2 regions of the Streptomyces sp. NRRL S-1813 genome follow, and region 2 is predicted to be linked to the other one. Evidence: riboswitches for the same ligand, from Rfam matches in the RefSeq annotation. Region 2 holds a riboswitch; the other holds the start of a gene.
What was found. Region 2 has a riboswitch for cyclic di-AMP ahead of IF67_RS0125275 (M23 family metallopeptidase). Riboswitches for the same ligand answer to the same signal wherever they lie in the genome.
Positions count from the first base shown of each region.

Region 1: linked by a shared signal. The riboswitch ahead of IF67_RS0112985 (C40 family peptidase) and the one ahead of IF67_RS0125275 (M23 family metallopeptidase) in region 2 are both predicted to bind cyclic di-AMP.

Region 1 covers NZ_JOHB01000006.1:331,854-340,620, reverse strand. The annotation lists gene IF67_RS0112995 (ATP-dependent Clp protease proteolytic subunit) at 1-447, shown strand, start outside; gene IF67_RS0112990 (hypothetical protein) at 453-761, shown strand; cyclic di-AMP (ydaO/yuaA leader) riboswitch at 1,040-1,239, shown strand; gene IF67_RS0112985 (C40 family peptidase) at 1,244-1,717, shown strand; gene IF67_RS44845 (hypothetical protein) at 1,775-2,020, shown strand; gene IF67_RS0112980 (LysE family translocator) at 2,058-2,726, opposite strand; gene IF67_RS0112975 (LysR family transcriptional regulator) at 2,798-3,712, shown strand; gene IF67_RS0112970 (8-amino-7-oxononanoate synthase) at 3,800-5,026, opposite strand; gene bioB (biotin synthase BioB) at 5,183-6,334, shown strand; gene IF67_RS0112960 (adenosylmethionine--8-amino-7-oxononanoate transaminase) at 6,327-7,631, shown strand; gene bioD (dethiobiotin synthase) at 7,740-8,489, shown strand; gene IF67_RS0112950 (class I SAM-dependent methyltransferase) at 8,763-8,767, shown strand, end outside.
Region 2 covers NZ_JOHB01000020.1:123,851-133,816, reverse strand. The annotation lists gene IF67_RS0125305 (DEAD/DEAH box helicase) at 1-1,195, opposite strand, end outside; gene IF67_RS0125300 (ParB/RepB/Spo0J family partition protein) at 1,204-2,613, opposite strand; gene IF67_RS0125295 (hypothetical protein) at 2,630-3,316, opposite strand; gene IF67_RS43890 (hypothetical protein) at 3,506-4,423, shown strand; gene IF67_RS0125285 (hypothetical protein) at 4,460-4,762, shown strand; gene IF67_RS0125280 (aldo/keto reductase) at 4,860-5,816, opposite strand; gene IF67_RS0125275 (M23 family metallopeptidase) at 6,090-7,217, opposite strand; cyclic di-AMP (ydaO/yuaA leader) riboswitch at 7,229-7,384, opposite strand; gene IF67_RS0125270 (DUF2332 family protein) at 7,668-8,852, shown strand; gene IF67_RS0125265 (PP2C family protein-serine/threonine phosphatase) at 8,952-9,966, opposite strand, start outside.

The DNA of each region.
Region 1 (8,767 bases), on a different contig from region 2:
CAGGACATCTCGCTCTACATCAACTCCCCCGGCGGCTCGTTCACCGCGATGACCGCCATCTACGACACGATGCGCTTCGTGTCGTGCGACGTGGCGACCGTCTGCCTGGGGCAGGCCGCCTCCTGCGCCGCGGTCCTGCTGGCCGCCGGCGCGCCCGGCAAGCGGCTGGCGCTGCCCGGGGCCCGGATCCTGATCCACCAGCCGTCGTTCAGTGAACCCGTCCAGGGGCAGGCCACCGACCTTCAGATCCAGGCGGAGGAGATGCTGCGCACCCGCGACGTGCTGGAGGAGATGCTGGCCGAGCACACCGGACAGCCCCGTGAGCGGATCGCCGCCGACATCGAGCGCGACAAGATCTTCGACGCCCTCGCCGCTCAGGAGTACGGCCTGATCGACGGACTCACCCGCAACCGCAAGCAGTCGGCCCGTGGGCCCGTGGCGCGGTGAGCCCGATGCTGCCCCCCGAACCGCCGCCGCTGCCCGCACTGACCCGCGCCGAGGGCGAGCTGATCGACAGCTATCTGGAGGTGATCGACCTGCTGGGCCGGATCAACCCGACCCGCTGCGGTGGCACCTACAGCGCACTGCGCGCCGCCCAGGCGCTGGTGGGCAAGGCGACCCGCCTACGGGACGCGCTGACACTGATGCACAGCCGGGGCGAGAGCGAGGTGCACCGCGGAACGCTGACCCGGGCGCTGCGGGTGCTGGACGGCGAACGCCGGACCGGGCTGGTGACGGTGCCGCCACCCGAGGAAATCTGACGCGACACGCGCCGGTGGGCTGCACATACGGCGTAGCGTCCGCGCCCGATGTGGGGAGGTGACGAATTGCGCGGGGCGGACACATTTTCTCCGGCCCTTGATGTTTCGCTCCTGGTCCGGGGGGTGCAAGACCCCGCGCCGCGGCACCTGAGGGAACAAATCTAACCATTCGGGTCAATTGTGACCCATCTCACATACGGCATTTTCAGCTCGGAATTCGGGTGCCGGGTGCGTGACGATCCCTTCGACGACAAGACCCCGCCACAGCGACGGGGCGGTCCGGACGGGCGCCTAATCCCGCCGCCGTGCCGGATGTCCGGTCGACGATGTGGATCGGCGGGAGCGGAGGACCCGAGCAGAGCGGGGTCCCGGCCTTCACGGCCGAGGGCTCCTTGGGGTGAAGCCGTGCATACGGCCGGGCATCTTCGCCTGCCCGAACCCGACAGGTCTTCCTTCGCAGGCGGCTGACGAAGGGTTTGCGCATGACCGTGCGCATGCATACGCCGAATCTGCTGGCGCGCGCCGGCACCGTCACCGCTCTGACGCTGGTCACCCTCGGCGGGACCAGCATGGCTCCAGGAGCGGCCGGGAACGCCGAAGCCGCGTCCGTATCCGTCCATGCGCTGCGGGTCGCGGCTTCCAAGGGAGGATCTCCGTACCGGTACGGCGCCCAAGGGCCGCAGGCCTTCGACTGTTCCGGGCTGACGGTGTACTCGTTCAAGCGCGCCGGGCGGGCCCTGCCACGCACCGCCGCCGCGCAGTACAGCCGCACCCGGCACATCCCGGCTGCCTCGCGCCGCCGCGGTGATCTGGTCTTTTTCCACTCGCGCAGCGGTATTTACCACGTCGGTATCTACGCGGGCCGGGGCCGGATGTGGCATGCGCCCAAGGCCGGGAGCGTCGTGCGGCTGGAGCGGATCTGGAGCCGCTCGGTCTGGTACGGGCGGGTGCACTGACCTGCCCATTCATCTCACGATCGGTCAATTGCCAGTGGTTTTGGGCCATTTGGCCGGGTGGCTTCGCCACTGGGCGAGCTGCTGCTGTCCGCGGCCCAACGGGAGCTTCCCGCCCGCGGACGGCGCGGTGGCCGTGCTGCCCCCGCCGTCGCCGCGGGACGCGGGAGTGGCGCCTTCCTGTGCCATGCCGTGGTGGCGCGGGCCGCCCCCGGAAACGCCCGTGACGTCCGGGGGATTGTGGCCGCCGGGTTCGTGCCGCCGGGTGCCGAGGTGCTGAGGGTGCCGCACGGCGGTCGTGGCTGACGCGGACCGGCCGGAGAAGGTCCGGTGTGCGCCGCCCTCAGGCGAGCGCCAGTTCCACCAGCAGGATGCCTCCCAGAGCCGTGAGCAGCGCCCCGGTGGTGGCTTCCAGGGCACGGGCCACCCGCGGGCGGCGCAGCCAGACGCCCAGCCGGTCGACGAGCAGCGCGACGGCGGGGAACCACACCAGTGCCATGGCGACGACCATCGTCGCGAGCAGCAGCGTCCGGGGCAGCGCGGGCTGTCCCGCCGGGACGAACTGCGGGAGCAGGCTCAGGAAGAGAACAGGGGCCTTGGGGTTGAGTGCATTGGTCAAAAAGCCCTGCCGCAGGCTCTGCGTGGTGCCCAGGAGAGCGGCGGGCCGGGGGCCGTCGGCCGGTGCGGTGGCGGCCGGGCCTGCGGGGCCGTCCGTGGTGGCCGCCGGGCGGCGGAAGGCCGTGGCCAGGGCGCGGACACCGAGGTACAACAGGTAGCCGCCGCCGAGGAGTTGGACGGCTCCGAAGAGCGTGGGCACGGCGACCAGCACCGCCGCGAGCCCGGCCACCGCCAGGGCGGTGTGCACCAGCAGCCCGCCCGCGACTCCGACGGCGGTCGCCACCCCCGCCCGGCGCGAGTCGAGCGCATTGCGCACCACGACCGCGAAGTCCGCGCCCGGCATGGCGACCATGCCCGCGGCGACTCCGGTGAAGGCGATCAGCTGTCCGTCCATGAGAGCAGCATCGCCGGTCCGAGCCTTTAATAGGTATTGGCAATGTTCTTGGAGAGCCTAAAGAGATTCTTATGTACGACCCCACACGGCTGGCCGCCCTGGTAGCGGTGGCAGAGGCCGGTTCGATCACCCGGGCCGCCGCCCGGCTGGGCTACACCGCTCCCGCGCTCTCCCAGCAGCTCGCCAAGCTGGAGCGGGAGGCCGGGACGGCGCTCCTGGTGCGCCACCATCGCGGGGCTCGGCTGACGGCCGCCGGTGAGCTGCTGCTCGTACGGGCCCGGCGGGTCCTGGACGAGCTGGATCAGGCGCGGCACGAGCTGTCCCGGCTGGCGGGGCTGTCCGGCGGGCGGCTGCGGGTCGGCACGTTCATGACCGCCGGTACGCATCTGCTGCCGCCCGCGCTCAGCGCGTTCCGGCGGGCGCACCCCGATGTGGAGCTGAGCGTGACGGAGTACGTGCCGCCGCAGGCCACCGCGGCGGTGGCGCTGGGCGAGGTCGATCTGGCGCTCACGCATGAGTACGTGCCGGGCGAGGCGATGCCGGCGCCGGAGGGGGTGCGCCTGGAACCGCTGCTGACCGAGGAGCTGGTGCTGGTCACGGCGCCCGGCCATGCCCTCTCGGCGGGCTCCGGACGGCTGCCGCTCGTCGAGCTGGCCGGTCAGCCGCTGGTCAGCATGGCGCCGGCCAATCCCAACCGGCGGGAGGTGGAGGCGGCGCTGGCAGCCGCCGGGGCCAGTGAGGCGGTGCGCTGTGAGTCGCCGAGCTATGCCGTGGTGTGTGCACTGGTGAGCGCGGGGCTCGGGGTGGCCGTGGTTCCGGAGATGGTGGCGGAGGGGTCGCTGCCACCGCTGGGGGTCCGCCGGCTGGACCCACCGGAGCTGCACCGCCGGATCTCGGTGGCCTACCGCCCCGGCGGCACCCCGGCTGCCGACACCTTGCGGGCCCTGCTGCGCGGGGCCTTCACCCGCCACTCCCCCGCGCCGTGACGGCGGACGGCCGCGGCGGACGGCCGGTTCCACGGACGGCGGCCTGCCACGGGGCCGGCCGCCGTACCGCTCCGGACGGTCGCCGGCTCAGCCCGTCGGCGTCGTGGCCACGATCGTGCCGACCGCCCGGTCGAGCTGAGCATCCGTCAGGTCCGCGCGGGCGGTGAGCCGCAGCCGGGAGATCCCGTCGGGCACGGACGGCGGCCGGAAGCAGCCGACCGCGAGTCCGGCCGCACGGCAGTCGGCGGCCCAGCGGAGCGCCGCTTCCGGCGAGGGGGCACGTACGGAGACCACGGCCGCGTCCGGGCGTACCGCCGTCAGACCCGCCGCGGTGAGCCGCTCGTGCAGCCTCTGCGCGATCCGGACGGCCCGGGTGGCCCGCTGCGGTTCACGGCGCAGCAGCCGTAGCGCCGCGAGGGCACCGCCCGCCGCCGCCGGGGCGAGACCGGTGTCGAAGATGAACGAACGGGCGGTGTTGACCAGATGCTCGATGACCCGGGCCGGTCCGAGCACCACGCCGCCCTGGGAACCGAGCGACTTGGAGAGCGTCATGGTGGCCACCACATCACCGTCACCGGCGAGCCCGGCCGCCCACAGCGCGCCACGGCCTCCTTCGCCCAGCACCCCCAGGCCGTGTGCGTCGTCGACGAGAAGCCCGGCTCCCCGTGTCCGGCAGACCTCGGCCAGCGCGGGGAGCGGCGCGGCGTCCCCGTCGACCGAGAAGACCGAGTCGGTCACGGCGAGCGCCCGGCCGTCGTGGCCGGTCAGCGCGGCACGTACGGCCTCCGGGTCGGCGTGCGGAACGACTTGGGTACGGGCCCGGGAGAGCCGGCAGCCGTCGATGAGGGAGGCGTGGTTGCCCGCGTCGGAGACGATCAGGGCGCCCGGGGCGGTGAGTGCCGTGACGGCGGCGAGATTTGCGGCATAGCCGGAGGACAGCACCAAAGCGGCCTCGAAGCCGCAGAACGCCGCGAGTTCCGTCTCCAGCAGGGCGTGCAGCTCGGTGCTGCCGGTGACCAGCCGGGAGCCGGTCGCCCCGGCGCCCCAGCGGTGTGCGGCCTGGGCCGCACCGCGGGTGACCTCCAGGTGCCGGGCGAGTCCGAGATAGTCGTTGCCGGCCAGATCGAGCAGCGGGGAGTCGGCGGGGCGGGGGCGCAGGGTGCGGACGAGTCCGGCGTCCCGGCGCTCGGCACCGGCCGTATCGAGCCAGTCGAAGGCCGCATCGTACGCCGCACGGGCGGGCTCGGCGGAGGGCTCGGTGAGCCTCGCCGGGGAGGTGTCGCGAAGCAGCGACGGGGCGGAGTCCTGCGGCATCGGCTTCCTTCGTCTGTCGGCTTCGATTGTGGGCTGTCGATAGACGTTAGCGGTCGTTCCGCAGGTGCACGGTGTGGCGATACACACACCTCGATCGCAGCTCGTTGTGGGAATCCTCCTTGGCCGGGAGCGGTGGCGTGCGTCAGGATCAACGCCATGGACCTGCTGAACACACTGGTGGACAAGGGACTGCGGCGCGAGTTGCCGACCCGCGAAGAGGCACTGGCTGTATTGGCCACCTCCGATGACGAACTGCTCGATGTCGTGGCCGCGGCCGGAAAGGTGCGCCGCCAGTGGTTCGGGCGGCGGGTCAAACTCAACTATCTCGTCAACCTCAAGTCGGGGCTGTGCCCCGAGGACTGCTCCTACTGCTCCCAGCGGCTGGGGTCGAAGGCCGAGATCCTCAAGTACACCTGGCTCAAGCCCGACGACGCCTCCAAGGCGGCCGCCGCCGGGGTGGCCGGCGGCGCCAAGCGCGTCTGTCTGGTGGCCAGTGGCCGGGGTCCCACGGACAAGGACGTGGACCGCGTCTCGGAGACGATCTCCGCCATCAAGGAGCAGAACGAGGGGGTGGAGGTCTGCGCCTGCCTCGGCCTGCTCTCCGACGGCCAGGCCGGCCGGCTGCGTGCGGCGGGCGCCGATGCGTACAACCACAACCTCAACACCTCGGAAGCCACATACGGCGACATCTGCACCACGCACGACTTCTCGGACCGGGTCTCCACCGTCCAGCAGGCCCAGGCGGCCGGTATGTCGGCCTGCTCCGGGCTGATCGCCGGTATGGGCGAGAGCGACGCCGACCTCGTCGATGTGGTCTACGCGCTGCGCGAGCTGGACCCGGACTCCGTTCCGGTGAACTTCCTGATTCCGTTCGAGGGCACCCCGCTCGCCAAGGAATGGAACCTCACCCCGCAGCGCGCGCTGCGCATCCTGGCGATGGTGCGGTTCGTCTGCCCGGACATCGAGGTACGGCTGGCCGGCGGCCGTGAGGTGCATCTGCGCAGCATGCAGCCGCTCGCCCTGCACCTGGTCAACTCCATCTTCCTGGGCGACTATCTGACCAGCGAGGGGCAGGCCGGCCAGGACGATCTCGCGATGATCGAGGACGCCGGCTTCGAGGTCGAGGGCACGGACACCACCACGCTGCCCGAGCACCGCAGGCAGTGCGGTGACGGGGCGGCGGACGAGGCCACCACCGAGGCCGAGGCACCGGCCACCACCGTCCCGGCACCGTCCGACGAGACCCGCCGCGACCTGGTCTCGGTGCGCCGTCGCGGTGCCGGTACCGACCTGCCCCCCAATGCCTGAGCCGCTCACCCCCGGCGAACTGCTCGCGCTCGACCGGCAGCATGTGTGGCATCCGTACGGGCCGATGCCCGGCAAGGCCGCTCCGCTGCTGGTCGAGTCGGCTTCCGGCGTCCGGCTCCGGCTGGCCGAACCGGTCGACGGCCAGGACGAGTTGGTCGACGGCATGTCCTCCTGGTGGTCTGCGGTACACGGCTACAACCACCCGGTGCTCAATGACGCCGCGCATGGCCAGCTGGAGCGGATGAGCCATGTGATGTTCGGCGGGCTCACCCACGAGCCCGCCGTGCGGCTGGCGAAGCGGCTGGTCGACATCAGCCCGGAGCCGCTTCAGCACGTCTTCCTCGCCGACTCCGGTTCGGTGTCGGTCGAGGTCGCCGTCAAGATGTGCCTCCAGTACTGGCGCTCACTGGGGAAGCCGCGCAAACAGCGGCTGTTGACCTGGCGGGGCGGCTACCACGGCGACACCTGGCAGCCGATGTCGGTCTGCGACCCGGACGGCGGCATGCATGAGCTGTGGCAGGGGGCGCTGCCGCGGCAGATCTTCGCGGACGCGCCGCCGGCGGGCTTCGACGCCGCGCCCGACGAGGCGTATGCGGCACATCTGCGGGAGCTGATCGGCCGCCACGCCGAGGAGCTGGCGGCGGTGATCGTGGAGCCCGTGGTGCAGGGCGCGGGCGGGATGTCGTTCCACTCCCCCGCCTATCTGCGGGTGCTGCGGGAGGCCTGCGACGAGCACGGCGTGCTGCTCGTCTTCGACGAGATCGCGACCGGCTTCGGCCGTACGGGCGCGCTCTTCGCCGCCGGACACGCGGGTGTCGCACCCGATGTGATGTGTCTCGGCAAGGCGCTGACCGGCGGTTATCTGACCCTGGCGGCGACGCTGTGCACGACGGCCGTCGCGGACGGCATCTCCCGCGGCGCGCTGCCGGTGCTGGCGCACGGCCCCACCTTCATGGGCAATCCGCTCGCCGCCGCCGTCGCCGATGCCTCGATCTCACTGCTGCTGTCCCAGGACTGGGGACAGGAGGTCAAGCGCATCGAGTCCGGTCTGCAGAACGGTCTGGCACCGGCCGCGGACCTCCCCGGGGTGCGCGAGGTACGCGTACTCGGCGCGATCGGTGTCGTCCAGCTCGACCACGAGGTGGACATGGCGGCCGCGACCCGGGCGGCGGTCCGGGAGGGCGTGTGGCTGCGCCCGTTCCGGGATCTGATCTACACCATGCCGCCGTACATCACCGGCGACGACGACGTGGCGCGCATCTGCGCCGCGGTGTGCGCGGCGGCACGGGAAGGCTGAACGCACGGGCGGCGGTGGCCGGTCGAGGACACTTCGGCCGCCCCACCGCCGCTCCCCCTCCCCCCTTCCACACGAACCGCTCCCGCAAGGGCCGTTCACCCCACAACCATTCGCCGTAACCGCGCGGGACCGGCCGCGCAGAGTCGGAGGCACACCATGTCGGTGCTGTTCGTGACAGGCACGGGCACGGAGATCGGCAAGACCGTGACCACTGCCGCGATCGCCGCGGCGGCGCTCGCCCAGGGGCGTTCGGTGGCCGTGCTCAAACCGGCCCAGACCGGTGTCACGGCACACGAGAGCGGCGATGCGGCGGAGGTCGAGCGGCTGGCCGGCCCGGTCACCACCGCCGAACTCGCCCGCTTCCCCGACCCACTGGCGCCCGCCACGGCCGCGCTGCGGGCCGGTCTGCCGCCGGTGCTGCCCCACGAGATCGCCGAGGCCGCCGCCAAACTGGACGCCTCGCACGATCTGGTCCTGGTCGAGGGCGCGGGCGGGCTGCTCGTCCGCTTCGACGCGGACGGCCATACCCTCGCCGACGCCGCGCGGCTGGCGGGCGCCCCCGTCCTGGTGGTCGCACAGGCGGGCCTGGGCACCCTCAACGCCACCGCACTGACCGCGATGGCGCTGCGTTCGTACGGGCTGGACTCCCCGGGCGTCGTCGTCGGCAGCTGGCCGGCCGAACCCGACCTGGCCTCCCGCTGCAATCTCGCCGACCTCCCGGAGGCCGCCGGAGCCCCGCTCCTCGGCCTGGTCCCGGAGGGCTCCGGCGGGCTCACGCCGCAGGCCTTCCGCGCCGCGGCCGCCGACTGGCTGGCGCCGGTGCTCGGCGGATCGGGCGCGTTCCGTATCCCCGCGTGACGCCGACGCATCCTTTCGTGAGGTCGGCCCTTCCCCTCGTGATGTCGGCGGCGCGCTGCCGCGATGGTGGAACTCCGGTACCCCGGTGAGCCCCGCCGCGTGGGTGCTCAACGAGGACATCAGCTGCGCAGCGCACCCGCGGCGTCCGCTCGGCTCCCACCGTCGGCTCGTACAGATGTCCGCACGGCGGATGAGGGAGCTCGTGGCGGCTGGCGGTCCGCCCGGTGGGGAGACTGACAGCAGGAGCGGGCATCGTCGGCGAAAGGGTCGGTCATGTG
Region 2 (9,966 bases):
GTGGGGGAAGGCGGTATTCCACCGGTTCGTACCTACTGCTCCCCTCCAGAAGCAGCGCCGGGTTGGTCGCCGCCATGAGGAGCCGGAGGGCAGACTTGCCGAGAGCAGCAAAGTCGTCAGCGGAAGGCTCGGCTCGCGCAGACATGTCGCCCACAAGTGCCTGGTAAATCTCCCCATGCAGCGCAGACATCTCTACGGAAACCATCACCGGTTCCAGCGGCGGGAGCTCCAGTTCATGCTTGGTCGTCCGGGTGAAGAGTGGACGGAGCACGGAACTCGCGTGCGCCAGGTCGCCGTCCGCCACTGCCTGGGCGACAGAGCGCTGTCCATAACCCGGCCAGACGAAGCCCAGAAGGTTCTCCAGATCCTTCGCACCGTTCGGTGCCGGAGTTCCCGTCAAGATCAGCCGTCGCCTGGCCAGAGGCCCCAGAGTCATACACGCAGCACCGTACGTACCGCGTGAGCCAAGCTTCATACGGTGCGCCTCATCCAAGATGATCATGGAGGGGGCTTCCCGCAGCCAGGCAGCGAGAAACGGCAGCGAGCGGTCCAGCCGCTCGTAATTGACAATGAGGATCTCGGCCCACTGGTCGCGGGCGGATTCCAGCAGCATCGGGCGAGGCCGGTTGCGGAAGCACGCGCCACTTTCGTAGAGCCATGACTCGTAGGCCGACTTCGGGCTGACTACCATCAGCCGGCTCACCTCGCCCTGCTCCTTCATCGCGGAGTAGACCGCGAGTCCAACGCGGGTCTTGCCAGCCCCCGGAACGCTGAAGTTAGCGCCATGCCGGAGTGACAGCAGCTTCGCGATATCCCGCTCCTGGAACTCTGTCAGCGGAGCAGTCCAGTTGCTGCCCAGCAGGTCCGCGACGTCGCTCGCCGCCAGTCGCTGCTGAGCATCCGGGGCTTCCAGCTCCTTTCGGACCATTTCCGCGTCCTGGACGCTGGAAACGACCAGGTGTCTGAGTTCCGGGGCCCAGCTGACACCTTGAGGGTCGGGCCAGCTGCCAACGGCGTTGAGCTGGGAAAGCAGATCGTCAATCTCAACGATCACTGCGAGGGGGGCGAGCTGGCCGCCCGTGCGGAAACGGGCAGCCAGCTGGACAAGGGCAGAGCGGTATTCCTCAGTAGCCCTCAGGACGACCTTGGTGTGTGAGGTGTCGAAGCCGAGGTGCAGCGTGACGCCGCTGCTCATGTCCGGCATCAGTCACGTTCCAGAGTCGCAGCGTCGAGGAGCCACTGGACGCCTTCTCCGGGCTGGTGGGGGCCCCGGCCGGCCTGCTGTGCCAGCTGCCGGACGCTATCCCGCAATTTGACTGCCGCCTCATCAAAGGCCGCTTCATCCAGGCTGCGGGAGGCCCGCGCCTTCACCAGCTCGACCACGCAGAGTTCGATCGCGGCACAAGCATCCATCAGCCGCTCCGGAGCGATCTGCTTCCGCTTGCGCAACCGTGCGTCACGTCCCGCCCGGTCAATGGCCTTGTCGAAGGCCTTGCGCACATCGTCCTGCAACGACTGCGCCGCACGCTTCTCGTCCTCACTCGTCTCCGACGCCGCAACACGCGCCTTTGCCTGGAGGACGCGACGGTTGAGTTCACGCGCAGCGGACACTCTCGACGAGGCTCCCGGTACGGAAAGACCCAGGCCAGGAACCGAGATGCTCTCTTCCTGCTCTGCCTCTGGCACAAGATGAGGCGGAAGGGCAGGGGACAGGTAGTGCTCCTGAAACCCCTCCTCGATGTGCCGGACGTCCGTCTTCGAGAATCCCAGGGTGATCGCTGCCATGCGGGTCTCCTTGAGGGTTTCCGCACGGTCAGGATCGGACGCTGCGAGCTTGCTGTAGTCGCGATGCAGCTCCTTCAGCTTCTCCTGGTGGTCCTCGAAATCGACCAGCCGCAGCGCCGCCTTCCCGTTTTCGCTGCGCTCGATCTGATCGCGAACGACCCTGAGGATCCAACGCTCCTGGTCGTACGTCTTGACCTGGATCCGGAATGCCTTTGCGATGACATCAGGGGTACGCCCCAGGCTCGCCTGCTCCTCCATGGCAAGGAGCCGGTTGATGTACGAGTAGTCGCGGCGGTGGTCCTTGCGCAACTGCAACGACAGTTCCACTGCGTTGATGTCAGCCCAAGTGAACGACTCGGGCAGGACGCCCACACGCATGGAAGCCGCGCCAAGCTCCTTCAATGCTGCGGCCCGGGTGTTGCCGTTAACCAGGATGCCCTGGTGAGTGATCAGTCCCGGGTCGTTCTGCCCGTATTCCTTGAGGCTCTCCTTGAGCTTGTCGAACGCGGGGTCGCGTCGGATCGGATCGGCCGGCTCCGCTTGCAGCAGATCCCCGAGGTAGTCCTGTCCTGCCTGGCTCCAGGGGTCAGACTCAAGTACCGAATTCTTCTCGGCGTTATGGGTCCGCTGCGCCCGGATTCGGTGCGTGGCCGGGTTGTAATAGAGCCCTGACAGAGGCAGGTCGATGACCTCGACGTTGAGCGGCTGTCCGTTCCAGTCGACCGTCACGGTCTCGCGCGTACCTCCGGAGTTCTTCACCTCCCCCACACGCTTCTTGATCAGCTCACTGAACTCGGCCGCCTTCGGCGGCGGCGGGAATTCCTGCATGATGTACCCCACCCCTCTACTGGCTCTCGCCACAGACCGCCTGCTTGACGGCTCCACGTGCATCCGCCGGCAACGACCGGTACGTTCCCCACAGCTTCTCAAGGATGCTGTACGTACGCTGGTCTGCCTCCATCCACCGAGCGAGCGCCTTACGCTCGACAGGTCCGAGGGTGTCCACCCTCCCCAGCAGCTCCGTCAGGTCGGCCTCGCTGCCCCGGTTTCCCACTCGGCAGCGGTTGCATTCAGTGACCAGCTGCGTCTCCGTACTGCCGTCTGTGAGCTTTACCTGACGGCGTGCGATCTCCAGCTGAGCGGCCCCCGGCCCGCTCCCGAAGCTCTCGCCAGCCCCCACGCCACAACTGCGACACAAATAGTTGTCGGCCTTCATCACTTCACTCCGCTGAGTAGCGGTCAGAGTGCTGTTCGGCTTTGCCTTTCCCCTGCCCGGCAACCAGACCGGTTCGCCCTCTGCCACAAAGCGATGCTCGTTGCTGTTGAGGCTCGGGTCTTCCCGGTTCGTATCAATCACCCAGCCCGCCTCGCGGAGGTCGCGCATGCGGCGGTCGATCTGCGCGACTCCGGGGAACGCCTCGCGCATCGCCGTTTTCGTGAACAGGCTCCCCTCACCCACCACTTCCACGAGCCATCGGGCAACGCGAACCTTGCTTCCGTACGACGTGTCCTGCCAGGACGGCACGTTCATCACGGCCCCACCCTTCTGCTGACGTCAAGGTCCACTCGGCCGCCACGGAGGAAGTGTGGCGGTCGACGTGTGGTTTCCATATCAGCGGTGTCGCCTCACGATTGCGAGCAGCAACAGAGGTTTCCCGGACAAACGCAACAATTGGATTTAGTCTTGCCGTCACTGTCACTACGGCGAAGGCGGGATCGCATGGCGCAGCAGGGGCGTCGCATGGCCGCGATTGACCTTGGTCTGCCTGCTGGCAACAGAAGACTCGCCGAAGCACTCCGGGCGATGCGCCAGCTGTTGCCACCGGGCTTGGGTACCTACACCGCGATCGCCGAACAAGCAGCCACGGATTGCAATAGTGAACAGTTGAGCAAGACGACCATCTCCCGCTACTTCAGCGGCAAGTTGATAGCGCCAGGATGGTTCATCTGCTGGTTACACGCGACGATCGAGCGTGGACGCCATACCGACGGATCCTTATCCCCGCTCGAAGAGCTGCTGGCACTGCAAAGGTCAGCAAACGAGCCGACTGACTGCTCTGGGTGCAACAAGCTCATCAAGGAACTCAGCCGCAGTGAGACGGAGCGCCTGACGGCCATGTTCCAGAAGTGGCAACTGGAACGTGCCCTCGCCGAATGCCGCGACTTGAGCCGCAGGTCTGGTTCAGGAGCCGGCACCCATGAGCGTTCGCAGCACCGGCGCAGGCCGCCTAGTGCCCTGCCGGTCCCCTACTACCGCGCGGACCGGCAGCGCGAGCTGAACGACACCCGTGCCGCCGAGACCGTCACCAAGCGTGTGTCGGCTCTGGCCAGCGCGCAGGATCATCACGAAGCCAGTGCCGTTCTTAGCCATGCTGGCGAAGTGTTGCCGCCAACGGAGGTGGCAATCTTGGTAGTCGGCCTCCGCAGCAGAGGAGTTCGCGACGAGGCGGAGACGCTCCTCCGGGGGTACGCACGAGACCAGCCTGCCGAGGATGTCATCGGTCTCGCCCACGGCCTGCTGGAGTACAGGCTCTTTTCTGACGCTGAAACACTGCTCCGCGTGGCGGTCAAACAGGAGCGCGCAGCACCCGGCCGGCGTGCTGCTGACCGCAAGGGATCGAAGAGCCCGCACGCTTGAGGCCGGAAGAGTTGTCCCGACAAGGAGGGTGTACTGATGGCTGAAGTTCCCACCGCAGCAATTGCAGCAACCGGCCTGCTGGGCGGCTACGCCGTGGCCCGCTGGACCAAGAAGCGGCCGCTCGGTGGGGTGGCGCTCGCTGCGGCCGGGGCCGTGGCGGCCAAGGGGTGGCAGCAGAAGGCGGGGAACGCGACGGCGGCGGCGCTGGGTGGGGCGTACGTGGCGGCGTTTGCCGGGTCGCATCCGTTGGCCAAGAAGATCGGGGCCTGGCCTTCGGTGTGTGCGGTGGCGGGTGGGGTTGCGCTCGCGTCCTGGGTGGCGGTGGACCGCCGGAAGTAGGGCGGGAGCAGAGCGGGCGCAGAGCAGGAGAGCAGGAGCGGAGTGCGTGGAGGGGCGGAGCCTTGGTGGCCCCGTCCCCTCCCCCGTCTGGCGTGGTTCAGGCCGACGCCTCGTTCAGCAGCGCCAGTTCCGCCTCCGTCAGGGTCAGGTCGGCCACCGCGAGCAGCGCCGGCAGCTGTTCCACCGTGCGGGCGCTGGCGATGGGTGCCGCGACGGTCGGCTGGGCAGCGAGCCAGGCGAGGGCGACGGTGGCCGGCTCGGCCTCGTGGGCGGCGGCGACGGTGTCGAGGGCCTGGAGGACGCGCTGACCGCGGTCGGTGTCCACGTACTTGAGCGCGCCTCCGGAGCGGGCGCTGTCGACAGTGGTTCCCGGACGGTACTTGCCGGTCAGGAAGCCGGAGGCGAGGGCGAAGTACGGGACCGCGGCGAGGTCGTGGCGGGCGGCCACGTCGGCGAGTTCGCCCTCGTAGGTGTCGCGGGAGACCAGGTTGTAGTGGGGCTGGAGGGCGACATAGCGGGCCAGGCCCTCGCGGGCGGAGAAGGCCAGGGACTCCTCCAGGCGCTTCGCCGAGATGTTGGACGCGGCGATCTCGCGGACCTTGCCGGCCCGCACGAGGTCGTCGAGGGCGGTGAGGAACTCCCCGACCTCGACCGACTCGTCGTCGTAGTGGGTGTAGTAGAGGTCGATGTAGTCGGTGCGCAGACGGGTGAGGGATCCGTCGACCGCGGACTTGATGGTGGCGGCGGACAGGCCCTTGAGGTCCGGGTGGGCGCCGACCTTGGTGGCGATGACGACAGCGGAGCGGTTGCCGCGGGAGGCCAGCCAGTTGCCGAGGACCGTCTCGGATTCGCCGCCCTTGTTGCCGGGGACCCAGGCCGAGTAGGCGTCGGCGGTGTCGATGAAGTTGCCACCGCCCGCCACGTAGGCGTCGAGCACGGCGAAGGAGTCGGCTTCGTCGGCCGTCCAGCCGAAGACGTTCCCGCCGAGGGACAGCGGGGAAACGGAGAGCGAGCCGAGCGGCCGGTGGTTTCGGGGGCTTTGTGCCGTGGTCATGCGTGGTTGCAGCGTCGGGGGGCGCGGAGTTATTCCTTCCGCTGCCCCCCAGCAGCCACTTCCGTCAGTGGTGTTTCCAGCGGTGTCACACGTTGAGGCCACGCGTCACGCCCTGAGGCCGCGCGCCACACGTTGAGGCCGCGCGCCACGCCCGCCTTGAGGCCACGCGTCACACCTTGAGGCCGCGCGTCACACCTTGAGGCCGCGCGTCACACCTTGAGGCCGCGCGTCACACCTTGAGGCCGCGCGTCACGCCTGCCCTGAAGCCGTACCTCACACGTTGATGCCGTGATCGCGCAGCCACGGCATGGGGTCGATCGGGTCGCCGGCGTCGGGGCGCACCTCCAGGTGGAGGTGCGGGCCGGTGACATTGCCGGTGGCGCCGACGCGGCCGATGACATCGCCCGTATTGATCTTGCCGGAGGTCTTCACCATCGAGGACAGGTGGCAGAACCAGAGTTCGGTGCCGTCGTCGAGGGTGAGGACGATGCGGTAGCCGTACGAGCCGGCCCAGCCGGCCTGGGTGATGGTGCCGGAGTGCACGGCCTTGACGGGAGTGCCGGTCGGCGCGGCGAAGTCCTGTCCGGTGTGGTCAGCGGCCCAGCGGTCGCCGGCCTGGCCGAAGGCGGCGGTGAGGGTGTACGAGGAGACCGGGGCGATGAAGTTCTTCGCCAGCTTGGCGAGGCGTGCGGCCTCCGCCTTCCGGCGGGCCGCTTCTTCGGCCTCGCGCTTGGCCTCCATCTCGGCCGCCTTCTTGGCTGCTGCGGCCTTTTCGGCCGACTTCTGGTGCGTGGCGGCTTCGGTCTCGGCCTTCTGGAAAGCGGCGTGTTCGGCGGCCTCACGGGCCTCGTGCTCGGCGGCGCCCTGCTGCGCGTCGGCCTGCTCGAGGATGCGGCTGCGCAGGGCCTCGCCGGCGCCCGTGCCCGAGTCCGTCCGGGAGGCCTGGGTCAGGGGGCCGGAGACGTCCTGAACCGCACCGTCCGTCGCAGAGGTCGCGGCCGCTGCGGAGTCCGTGCCCGAGTCCGAGTCCGATATGAGGTCGCCGACGCCGGGGAGGGACTCGGCGTCCGGGAGCTTGTCGGCGAGGTCGTCGGCCATTCCGCCGACGTCCGGCATGGAGATCGGAACCGCCGGGCGGCCCTCGGCCGTGGCCATTCCGCCGGCGCCGACCGCGGCGATGACGCCGACGCCCAGGACCGTGCTGCTGCGGGCGAGTCCGCCGCCGCGCTGCTTGGCCACCCGGTGCTTGCCGCGGACGGAGCGGATGGAGTCCTCGGTGGGATTCCATTCCTCCCACGGTCCGTCGTTCATGTTGTCCGCATCACCGGGGCCTTGAAAGGCACCTCGGTCATCGAGGTCGTAGGCGGACGGACCCTCGGGGGCAGGCCTGTTGGACGCCACGGGGGCGCTCTCCTTTCCTTCCTTCTCGCCTACCGGGTTAGCTGACGGGTTCGGAGCAGGAAGGTCTCCTACGGGCGCCCGCTGGCGGAGGGCGTCCGATTCACCCCAAGGAAGTGGTTCCCCGGTTCCCTTGGTGCAGTTCGAGGTGCTGGAGGTGCGTGAAAAGCGCGTGCGGGATTCGGCGTCGGCGCGCGGTGCCGCCTCTTGCGACGGCTGGGACGACCGCGCTGCGTTATCGGACAGTAATAGAGATCGCAGCCGAATTCCAAGCCTTCCCGTGAATCCCTGTCGTCTCCGCACAAGGTTTGGCATGGACTTTTTCGGCCAGCATGGCCGCAAACCGGGCGAGTTGACCGCCCACCCCTAAACGATCTCCCGTTGATTGTGCGTCAGTTGTTATGCGGAGGGGTGCCCCTCGATTACGGAACGTGAGAGCAGTAACGTCGGATCATGGTCGTCAACGTCGGGAACACCGGGAACGTCGAGAGCGCTGCCGCCGGCGCATGGGGAGTGGCGGGGCGGTACCGGGAGTTCTCCTGGCGTCAGGCCCGGGGGCGGTGCACCGCGCATGAGGAGCTGAGCGCGCGGATCGGCCACGACCCGGAGCTCTGCGATCTGCTGTCGGGATCGCTGCCGGCCGGCGACAAACAGCAGCCGGACCTCCTGCTCGCCGCCGTCCGCTACCTCGACGGCCCGCACGCCGAGCTGGGCCCGCGCGGTGACATGGCGTACGGGCGCTGGCGCGAGTGGACCATCCGGCACTGGGACGAGGTGCGCGCGGTGATCATGCAGCGCTCCGCCCGGACCGACGAGCCGGCCCACTGCGCCACGCTGCTGCCGCTGCTCACCCGCCTGCCGCAGCCGCTGGCGCTGCTGGAGGTCGGCACGTCGGCGGGGCTGTGTCTGTACCCCGACCGCTATCGCTACCACTACCGCTACGAGGACGACCGGGGTGCGGGCGGGGGTGGCCTCCCGGGAGGCGCCCTCCAAGGAGACGCCCACCACGGAGATGCCCTCCAACGGGGCCCCCTCCGGACCGAGGTAGGGGAGCCGGGCAATCCGCTGGTGTTCGGGTGCCGTACGGGATGGCCGGCCGACGAGCTGCCCGACCGGCTGCCCCACATCGTCTGGCGGGGCGGGATCGGCCTCGACCCGCTCGACCCGGCTGCCGAACCGGACGATCTGCGCTGGCTACAGGCACTGGTCTGGCCGGGCGACGGGGCGCGGGCGGCGCGGCTGTCCGCGGCCGTCGACGCGGTGCGGTCGGCGCCGCGGCCGCGGATGGTGCGCGGCGATCTGCTCGACGAGCTGCCCGCGCTCGCCGCCGAGGCGCCGCCCGGGGCGACGCTGGTCGTCTTCCACACCGACGCGCTGATCCACCTCCCGCCCGCCCGCCGCGAGGAGTTCGCACGGCTCGTACGGTCGCTGCTCGACGGCAGAGCGGGCGGCGGGCACTGGCTCGCCAACGAGCACCACTCCGTCCTGCCCTGGACCACCCCGCCGGCGCACCACCCGCCGCACCCGGATGACGCGCTGCTGACCCTCGCCCTGGACGAGCGCCCGGTCGCGCTCACCGGTCCGCACGGCGAGATCCTGCGGCGGCTCCCGGGCGCGGACGGCGTGGCCGGGGGCTGAGCGGACGGCGCCCCCGTACGCCCCCGTGCACCCCCGTACGACCTCGTACGCCCGGTCACGGCGCCCCGCAACGCCTCCCTACGCCCCCATCCCCGGTCGCTACGCCCCCATCGGCCGCTGCACCGCCAACAAGGCCATGTCGTCGGCCGGCGCACCGCCCGTATGCCGGGCGACGTCCTCGACGAGGGTCTCCAGCAGGTCGTCCGGGCCCGTGAAACGGCGGCCGCGCAGTCTGCTCGACGGGGTGTAGAAGCGGCCCAGCAGATCGCGGGCCTCGGTCACCCCGTCGGTGAAGAAGAGCAGCAGGGCGCCGGCCGGGAAGAACGTCTCGTCCGACCGGTCCGGCCAGCTCGCCACCTCGCCCATCCCCAGGGGCAGCGCCGGCGCCGCGGGAACCAGCTCGTGCAGACCGCCGTCCGGGGTGAGCAGCAGCGGAGACGGGTGGCCACGGTTGAGCACGCGCAGTACGGACTGCCCGTTGGCGGGGATCTCGGCCAGGACGGCAGTGGTGAACCCCTCGAACTGGTCGAGCCCCGCACGCCGCCCGCCCTCCCGTTGCAGCGCCCGCTCCAGCCGGCCCGCCACCGCCTCCAGGGTCGTCTCCTGTTCCGCCGCCTCACGGAAGGCCCCGATGACGATCACCGCGGCCTCCACCGCCTCCAGCCCCTTGCCCCGTACGTCGCCGACGATCAGCCGTACGCCGTGCGGGGTGTCCTGCACCGCGTAGAGGTCGCCGCCGATCCGGGCATCCGCCCGCGCGCCCACGTAGCGGGCGGCGACGGCGAGGCCGGCGAGCTGTTCGGGCGGTGTGGGCAGTACGGCGCGCTGGGCGGCCTCCGAGATGTCCCGTACGGACGCCAGGTGGGCATCGCTCCTCCGCACGACCCGGTTGATGCCGAGGGCCAGCAGCGCGATGACGAAGACCATGGCGGTCTCCGCCAGCGACTCGCCGTAGCCCGGTGCGGCGCCGCGGTAGGTGACGGCCCAGATCTCACCGAGCACGGCGGCCAGGGCCGTGACGGCGGTCGTACGCAGGGAGGAGAGCGAGGCGGCGACCAGCGGGGCGGCGCAGAAGAAGGGGGCGGCGGTGTAGCCGGCCGGCATCCCGATGCCG